Regions from separate parts of the Acinetobacter sp. WCHA55 genome, predicted to be linked through region 1. Evidence: predicted binding sites of a transcription regulator. Region 1 holds the regulator's gene; each other region holds the start of a gene.
The links. Region 1 encodes PhoB, which activates phosphate uptake and scavenging genes when phosphate is short. Its sites were predicted from a motif close to TGTCATNAANCTGTCATAA; they were not measured.
Positions count from the first base shown of each region.

Region 2: the regulator PhoB is predicted to act here: its motif matches at 1,491-1,509, upstream of CDG62_RS07830 (NAD(+) kinase).
Region 3: the regulator PhoB is predicted to act here: its motif matches at 1,883-1,901, upstream of CDG62_RS14195 (inorganic phosphate transporter).

Region 1 is NZ_CP032286.1:108,941-112,232, forward strand. It holds gene asd (archaetidylserine decarboxylase) at 1-67, shown strand, start outside; gene phoR (phosphate regulon sensor histidine kinase PhoR) at 163-1,521, opposite strand; gene phoB (phosphate regulon transcriptional regulator PhoB) at 1,531-2,241, opposite strand; gene CDG62_RS03325 (TetR/AcrR family transcriptional regulator) at 2,457-3,155, opposite strand.
Region 2 is NZ_CP032286.1:1,040,334-1,043,625, reverse strand. It holds gene CDG62_RS07840 (hypothetical protein) at 1-122, opposite strand, end outside; gene CDG62_RS07835 (YeaC family protein) at 218-484, opposite strand; gene CDG62_RS07830 (NAD(+) kinase) at 488-1,426, opposite strand; gene mrcB (penicillin-binding protein 1B) at 1,580-3,292, shown strand, end outside.
Region 3 is NZ_CP032286.1:2,353,418-2,356,709, forward strand. It holds gene CDG62_RS14190 (hypothetical protein) at 1-125, shown strand, start outside; gene CDG62_RS14195 (inorganic phosphate transporter) at 217-1,836, opposite strand; gene metH (methionine synthase) at 2,264-3,292, shown strand, end outside.

The sequences.
Region 1 (3,292 bases):
ATGGGATGCAGCCTTTAAAGCCAACTCGACTGTGGTGATGGGTGAAGCGATGGGGCATACGCTTTAATCGTTTCAGCTCTCGATCTCCATCCTTGTTAAACGGAAGGTGAGAGACAAAAAAGCACCGATATCGGTGCTTTTTTCATACTCTTGAAGAAAGGTTCATTCAGGATTGTAGGTACGTTCTTTGGGAAAAATCACTTTAAAAATAGAGCCTTGATTTTCTTTGGATTCAATTTCTAAATGTGCTTGGTGTTGCATTAACACATGTTTCACAATTGCGAGCCCTAAGCCTGTGCCACCTGTTTGTCGACTGCGCGCGCTGTCGACACGGTAGAAGCGTTCGGTTAAACGAGGCAAGTGCTTAGGATCAATGCCTATGCCAGTATCTTCCACAGTAAAATAAGCCTGTTCACCATTGTCATGCCAACCCATGGTCACCGTTCCGCCTTTCGGTGTGTATTTGATGGCATTGGTAATCAGATTACTAAAAGCACTGGCTAACTCCATGTCTGAACCGATCAAGTCACAGTGACTGTCGATATCGAGATTGAGCGTATGTCCATAATCAATATTATAGGCATGCGCATCGTCATAAAGTTGGTTCATTAAGCTCGGCATATCAATGATTTGATTTTTAGCAATTTGCTTGTCATTTTCTAGGCGTGACAGTAATAGCAAATCATTCACTAAGGCATTCATGCGTTTGGCCTGTGCCTGCATTTGGTCAAAGGCTCGCTTCCAACGTGGGTTGAGGTCTTCTTGGTCTGTAAAGGTCTCAATATAACCACTGAGTACCGTCAGCGGTGTGCGTAGTTCATGCGAAATGTTATCGACAAAGTCTTTTCGCATTTGTTCGAGATTGTGCATGCGGGTCACGTCATAGGCGACCAGTAAGCGACTTTCACCACCAAATCGGGTCATTTTGACTTGAACATAATGTTCATCAAAACTAGATGACTTCATTTTCAAGCCATCTGGTGCAGCATCAATATTATTATAATAATCCACAAAACTTGGCTGGCGTAATAAAGTCAAAATATTACGGCCACGGTCATTTTGTTCAATGCCTAATAACCGTTCTGCAGCAGGGTTCCACCATTCAATTTGTTGCATGTCGTCAATCAGAACCACAGCTTCTTGCAAAGCGACCAATGAGGACTGCGCCCGATCAATCAACCCGACCATTTCCGCTTGCACAATCCGTTCTTGGCGCTGTGCCCGATAGACGTTGAACAATAATGCCCCCCAAATGCCCCCAAGGTTGGGTGGAACTTCGTAGGGACGATTGGAAATCCAGTCATTGACCAAATATAAAGAGCGCATTTGCAGAATAAAAAAAACGGCAAAAGCAAAGGAGATACACGTCCAAAAATAACCGACGCCAAAGCCTATTAAGCTTGCAATCAGCAAGAAAAAGGCAAGGAGACGTAAGTCCTGTTTGGCAAAGCCCCATAAACTGCTGTATCGCGTTTTTTTATGCTCGCGTGCGAGTTCAGGGACCGGGTAGGGTTCATACATAAAACAAAATTAACCTAGGGCGATATCCGCACGTGTAGAGAATCGATAACCTGTGCCGCGAACTGTTTGCACAAAGCGATCTGCGGCATAAGGCTCAAGCACTTTACGTAAACGGCGAATATGCACGTCGATGGTACGGTCTTCAATATACACGTTTCCGCCCCAGACTTGGTCAAGAAGTTGTGCACGGGTGTAGGCACGCTCAGGATGTGTCATGAAGAAGGCCAGTAAACGATACTCGGTTGGCCCCATGTCGAGGAAATTGTTGCCAAAGCTCACCCGTTGGCTCACAGGGTCTAAAATTAAGCCATTGGCATCAATTGATTTTTCACCACTGAGTGCGTTAGCGCGGCGTAAAACTGCTTTAATCCGTGAAACCAATTCACGGGTCGAAAATGGTTTAGTCATGTAGTCATCTGCACCAGCATCCAGACCTTGCACTTTATGGTCTTCTTCACCACGCGCCGTGAGCATAATGACGGGAATTTCAGAGAGGTTTTCATCGCGCTTGAGACGGCGACATAAGTCTACACCACTGACGCCACCAGGCATCATCCAGTCGAGCAAGATCAAAGCAGGACGCTGATCCACAATCATTTGGTGGGCTTGTTTTGCATCTTCTGCTTGTAAGCATTGAAAGCCTGCCATATCCAACGAGGTGTGAATCATTTCTCGAATGGGAAGTTCATCATCGACGATTAAAATGTAGTCATCTTTCACAACGCAATATCCTATTGTAGGTAACGGCAGGCCGTTTTAATTTTATGACAGGCTTATTACAAAGATTAATTATGACAGTATCATTGCAAAAAACAGACGATTGATGAAATTTGCAAAAAAATGTGACAAAAAATCGTCATATTGGGATTAAAAATTAATGGAAGTTTAATCTAAAATTTATTTAGAAAGTGCAGATGGAATTCAAATTGAGCATCTTATACATCTAGCTTTGCACGTGTATTTGGATCCGAAAAGGTTTCTAAAAGTGAAATAAACACAATACGGCTGGAGGATAAAACTTCTTCAAAGGATTGTTTAAATCCACTGACCACCCAACGGATCGCAATTTGTGTGACATAGCCATTGAGACCTGTGGCGACCAGAGAAATTTCTCGCTCAGAACGGTTAATTTGCGGCATCATCAGCATCACAAAGGCTTGAATCATCCGGTCAAAACGGGTCATGGTTTCATGAATGGTGGCTTGGTTATGTAATTCTTGGACTAACATTGCATCGATATAAATGATACGCGCCATGCGGGGATTGTCTTTTAAGGTCGTGAGTAGGGCACGTAGTCCTGCATCAATCATTTTGTGTGGATCTGAAGAGGCTTGCATGATAGCTTGCATGACATTGTGCTGTAACTCATCGATCAGTTTTAAAAAAATGGTTTGAAACAGCTGCTCACTTTTTTTAAATGATTCATAAAAATAACGTTCGGTGAGCTTGGCTTCATTACAAATATCTTTCACGGTCACGGCAAAGAAGCCATGAGTACCGTAGGCTTCAATTCCAGCTTCAATCAGTTTTTCACGACGGAGCTGTTTACGTTCAGAAAGTGATAAGCCCTTGAATTGGCGTTCTTTGGTTTTATTATTATCGCTGTTTTGTTGTACTGCTTCAGATGCCGTCATCAGATTTCATCGCCCTATTTTAAAGCCAAGGTTTTGCATAGTTTAGCAATAAACCGCGACTCTACCTATGCGTAGGCTTTAATCTCTAGCTGGTTTTCATGAACTTGACACTTTTGGCTATTAAATTTATGACAATT
Region 2 (3,292 bases), 930 kb from region 1:
GAAATATCTAATAAACATTCAATTTTTCTTGCATCACTTGCTGTCTCAGAAAATACATGGGTCGAAATTGCAATAATGAAGAATAAACTGTGTCGAGTGAGCTTTATTATTTTTATAAGCATAATGATTGAAACAGTTTTGCAGGTTATTGTTTTTAAATTGAGTTGTTGAATCACCCAGCATCTGTTGCTGAGCGATTCAACGTATTTTTAATCAATTAAATAAAGCGAATAGGTTTAAATTCTGGTTCAGGCACATGAGAATCACATTCCTCACCTTCTTCCTTATGCCCTTTATCGATATAACCCGTACGTTCTTTTTCAGGCGTATTCTGATGCTCCCAAGCAATCACGGCTTGCATACAAGTTTGACGTTGTTCAGCAGTCAACGCAATTCCATTTGGCCATTTACCAATTTCTACAGCTGTTTTTAAACGCTCAACAATATCGGCATCTAAAATAGAAAGCATCTGTTCAATATTCATGGTTTAATCCTGTTGAAAAGAGTCAAAATCTTGGTTCCAACCGAGTTTAGTACGGCATGACATATAAAAATCATAACCCGGTGGATGCAATAAATTCAGTTTAAAGGGGTGCTTACGAATATGTAAGCTATCACCCACATTGAGCGAGACACTGTGTTGACCATCTGCACTGACCATCGGCAAAACACGGTTTTCACGAATCAGAAGCTTAATTTCACTGTGTCCACCCACCACAATAGGACGTGAAGACAAGGTATGTGGATGCATCGGTACCAAAGCAATCGCATCCATCCCCGGATGCACGATTGGGCCTCCACCTGACAACGAATAAGCTGTTGAACCCGTTGGCGTCGATACAATCAAACCATCACTATGTTGACGGTAGACATATTGGCCATCAATATTGAGTTCGAAGTCAATCATATGCACCGACTTACCCGAGTGTAATACCACATCGTTTAGCGCAATTGCATCATAAATCGTCTCACCCTTTGAGCGAATTTCCATTTCCAATAAGAAACGACGATCTAACTGAAACTCACCTTTTAAGACTTGATCGAGCTTAAAAATTACTTCAGTCGGCTTGATGTCGGTTAAAAAACCCAAACGCCCTCGGTTTACACCCATGACAGGGGTATTAAATTTGACCAAGGCACGTGCAGCATGCAGAAGTGAGCCATCCCCGCCCACCACAATCACCAAATCGACCACTTCACCCAGAAGTGCACGACTCACCGTTTGTGTGTTTTTATAAGGAACAAGTTCAGCGGTTTGCGCATCAAAAACGGGATGTAACCCTAAGCTGAGTAGATGATCATGAATAAGACATAAGGTTTCGACAACTGAAGACTTATCTGGACGTCCAATTAAGCCTATGTTTCGAAATGTTTTATGTGAAATTTGCACCTGCAACATCGCTCCGCTACGATTCCTGCCTATCATAACATTATTTATTTAAATTGATTCAAAAACTAAAGTGACTGCTTATACACATGGAATTATCTCCATATTTCAGTTTGTTCACAGTTTAATTATTGCAAATTAGCGAAAAGCTTCGCATGATTAGCACAATTTCTCAGGATCTTATTCGTATTTATGAAGTCAGAACGTGGCATAGGTTTAATTGCACTGATCTTCTGCATCTTAGTCATTGCAGCATTCTTGGTGTTTAGTATTTATTTAATAAGACTCGACTCCGTTGTACGTGACAAGTTTGAAGGCAAGCGCTGGGACATTCCTGCAAAGGTATTCGCGCGTCCACTCGAAGTGTATACCAATGCCCCTGTCAGTCAGGCTGACTTCACTCAAGAGTTAAAACTTTTGGGCTATAAATCCTCAGAAAACTATACCAAATCAGGGAACTTTGTCAGTTCTGGCAATGAACTATATGTACACACCCGTGGCTTTGACTTCGGTGATAGTGTCGAGCCAGAACAAGTGCTTAAAGTCACTTTTGCTGATGACCAAGTGGCTGAAGTCAGTGCAACTAAACCTTCCTCTACAGGGATTGCACGTTTGGAGCCTATGCTGATTGGCGGGATTTATCCACAACACAACGAAGACCGTGTCCTGATTAAACTCGACAAAGTCCCTAAGCCTTTAATTGAGGCTTTAATTGCAACCGAAGATCGTAATTTCTATAGTCACCACGGCGTTTCAATTCGTGGTACAGCACGTGCGATTGTGAGTAATGTCACTGGTGGAAAACGTCAAGGCGGTTCAACACTGACCCAACAGCTGGTGAAAAACTTCTACCTCACCCCTGAAAAAACCATTAAGCGTAAAGTCAATGAAGCATTTATGGCTTTATTGGTCGAATTTCACTATGACAAAGATGAAATTTTAGAAGCCTATCTTAATGAAGTGAACCTCGGGCAAAACGGCAACTATTCTATTAATGGTTATGGTTTGGCTTCGCAGTTTTACTTCGGGATGCCTTTACGTGAGCTAAATATTGCGCAACAAGCTTATTTGGTAGGTTTGGTACAAGGTCCAACCTTATATAACCCTTGGCGTAACCCAGAAGCTGCGAAAAAGCGTCGTAATATTGTTTTAAACAACATGTTGGTCATGGGCTATCTGACCCAAGAACAATATGCAACTGAAACGGCTCGTCCTTTAAATGTAATTGCCAAACCAACACTCGGCCCTTCACGTTTCCCAGATTTCTTAGACATTGTGCGTCGTCAGTTACGTACTGAATACCAAGAAGGTGATTTGACCAATCAAGGGTTGCGCATCTTTACAACACTCGATCCAATTGCCCAAACCAAAATTCAAGATGCGTTTAAATCGACTGTTGGTCGCTTAAGCCGTGGCTCAAGCCGTCTAAAAGAGCTGCAAGGGGCGGTATTGGTTGCACATCCTGAAAATGGTGAATTGGTCGCAGCTGTTGGTTCAACCCAAGACTTTACAGGTTTTAACCGTGCACTTGATGCCAAACGTCAAGTCGGCTCACTGCTTAAACCTGTGATTTATCTCAGTGCAATTCAATCGGGACGTTACAACTGGGCCAGCCCAATTGAAGATAGCAGCATTAGTATTCAATCCAATGGTAAAGCATGGACACCCAAGAACTATAGTGGTGGCGAACATGGCGTTGTACCGATGGTACAGGCGCTGTCGAATTCATATAACTTATCAGCTGTTCGACTTGGTCAAGAGTTTGGTTTATCGACATTTAACAATCACCTAAAACGTTTTGGTGTAACCAGTAATATTCCAACCTATCCATCCATTTTCTTGGGTGCGGTAGACATGTCTCCGATGGAAATGCTCAGCATTTATGGCAACTTTGCCACAGGAGGT
Region 3 (3,292 bases), 1.2 Mb from region 1:
CCAATCACGGTGGCCTATGGCGTGTAGCCTACTTGGCTCGGACCGCACTACCCTTTGCTGCACTCTATGGCTTTGCAGCAGATAAACTGCCTCTAGACAAGGTCTGGGCGAAGTTCAAAAAATAAAATATGAATAGCATCACGCATAAAATACAGTGCTAAAAAAAAACGCTACTCAAAGTAGCGTTTTTTTTATCATTCGGTTTCACCAATCAGATTAAACGAACTGTAGGAACAACCAAAATAAACCACCTGATAAACAGATCGTTGCTGGCAAAGTGAAGATCCAAGCCGAAAGAATGGTTCTCACAGTTGCAAAATTCAGACCTGACTTATTTGCCACCATGGTCCCTGCAACCGCAGAGTTCAATACATGTGTGGTCGATACTGGCATACCAAAGCCATCAGCGGCTGCAATCGTGGTCATCGCCACCAACTCGGCTGACATACCTTGACCATAAGTCATATGGTTTTTACCAATACGCTCACCTACAGTCACGACAATACGCTTCCAACCGACCATCGTACCTAGACCTAAAGCCAATGCCACAGCAACTTTCACCCATGTTGGGATGTACTGTAAGAAACCATCAAGGTTACTACGATATTCTTTTACTGTCTTCTTACCCTCTTCAGACATCGCTGGCAATTGATCCGCTTTATCCAAACGTTTGAACGCAGTCGTACTTAAGTACATGTCATTACGTAATGCAGAAACTTCAGATTCAGGAATATCTTTAAGATCTCCATAATGGCCAACACGTTCACCCAAATGGTCTGTCAGACTGGCTAAAGCAGGTACAACTTCTGGAGTCATTTCTTTGGTTTGAATATATTGCGTGATCACCGTACGGGCTTTTTCATCTGCAATATCATCATGATTTGGATAAATCACCGCCGCAGTTTGATCTGATAGTTGAGCAAATGACTGAATATGCTGTGAATCTAAATTCTTATTTAAAGAATAAGCCAAAGGCACAATACCAATCAAAATCAGCATGATTAGTCCCATACCTTTTTGACCATCATTTGAGCCATGAGCAAAACTCACACCAGTACAGGTGAAGATCAAAATGGCACGAATCAGTGGAGGTGGTGGTTTGTTACCTTCAGGTGGTTGGAATAGTTCCAGTTGTTTCTTAAAGATTTTTTTCACCAATAAAAACAACACTGCTGCAAAAGCAAAACCGATCATAGGTGAAAACAGTAAAGCTTTACCGACTTTAATCACCTGATCCATATCGACACCTGAAGCACCGCTACCCGAATGCATCAGGTAATTCATGATGCCTACACCCAAGATCGAACCAATCAAAGTATGTGAACTTGATGCTGGAATACCCAAGAACCATGTGCCCAAGTTCCACAAAATCGCAGCAATCAACATGGCAAAGACCATAGCAAAACCTGCGCCTGAGCTGACATTCATAATCAACTCAACGGGCAGCAGCGCAATAATACCGTAAGCCACGGCACCACTTGCGACCATAACCCCAAGGAAGTTACAGAAACCAGCCCACATCACCGCAACAGGCGCTGATAGTGCATTAGTATAAATGACCGTTGCAACCGCATTGGCCGTGTCGTGAAAACCATTTACAAATTCAAAACCCAAAGCAATGAACAATGCCGTCGCTAAAAGAATTAAAGAGTAAAGATTTAGTGCAGGAACATGCGATAAGTCAGCTGAAAGCTGAAAGCCAATATAAATTAGCGTTGAAATAATGACCGTTAAAAACACCGGCATAAAAAATTTCGGTGTAGGTACGTGCACATTCGTCGACTTGACCTGTGTCACGTGCACCTGATCTTGGACGGGAGGAATATTAGAATTCATGCAGACGGCTAAAGAGGATATCAATATCCCCTATTGTTCAATTTAATTGTGACAATTATATGACAAATGCGCGTCACATGAAGCCAATTTTTTCATAATTGGCTTATTTTAGATCAGCAGTAAATCAGCTATAAGCCTTGAACTCCCTGCACTGATTCAAAATTTAATTTTTCGGTGCTGATTATGCTGAATTATTTTCTTACATTTGGCTATGCTGTCTGTAACAATCTGCTCCAATCAATATTTTTTCATCTCTATTTATTGTGATCTATTAACATAGCGGGTCTATATTTCACTTTAGTGAAAACTAAAGCTAAATCAGCCTTTTTTATTTGCCATATAGCCAATACCACTTGAATTAGGCATCAATGAACCTGCTTTTCTGCTAAAATATTGCACGTTTTGAAAACCTGTTTGTGAGTTTTGAATGTCTACACTTGCCACCTTAAAAGCACTTCTTGCCGAGCGCATCCTTATTATTGATGGTGCAATGGGCACCATGATTCAGCGCCACAAGCTAGAAGAAGAAGATTATCGTGGTGAGCGTTTTGCCGATTGGGCACATGACCTAAAAGGCAACAATGACCTGTTGGTATTGACGCAACCGCAAATTATTCAAGGCATTCACGAAGCTTACCTCGATGCTGGTGCAGACATTATTGAAACCAACAGCTTTAACGGCACCCGCGTTTCCATGTCTGACTATCACATGGAAGATTTGGTTACTGAAATTAACCGTGAAGCAGCGCGTTTAGCCAAAGCCGCTTGTGAAAAATATTCAACGCCTGAAAAGCCACGTTTTGTAGCAGGTGTATTGGGGCCAACATCACGTACTTGCTCTATTTCACCAAATGTAAACGACCCTGCATTTCGTAACATCACCTTTGATGAACTGAAAGAAAACTATATTGAAGCAACACATGCGTTGATTGAAGGTGGTGCTGACATCATCCTGATTGAAACCGTTTTTGATACTTTGAACTGTAAAGCAGCGATTTTTGCCGTAAAAGAAGTGTTCAAGCAAATTGGTCGTGAACTGCCAATCATGATTTCAGGCACCATTACCGATGCTTCAGGTCGTACTTTAACGGGTCAAACTGCTGAAGCCTTCTGGAACTCAGTGCGCCATGGCGACTTGCTTTCTATAGGCTTTAACTGTGCCTTGGGTGCAGATGCGATGCGTCCACACATCAAGACCATTGCCGATGTTGCCGACACGTTTGTATCAGCGCATCCAAACGCAGGCTTACCAAATGCCTTTGGTGAATATGATGAAACCCCTGAACAAACCGCAGCCTTCTTAAAAGAATTTGCTGAAAGTGGTTTGATTAATATTACTGGTGGTTGCTGTGGTACGACACCAGACCATATTCGTGCTATTTACAATGCAGTAAAAGACATTAAGCCACGCCAAGTGCCTGAAACGGTTCCAGCCTGCCGTTTAAGTGGTTTAGAA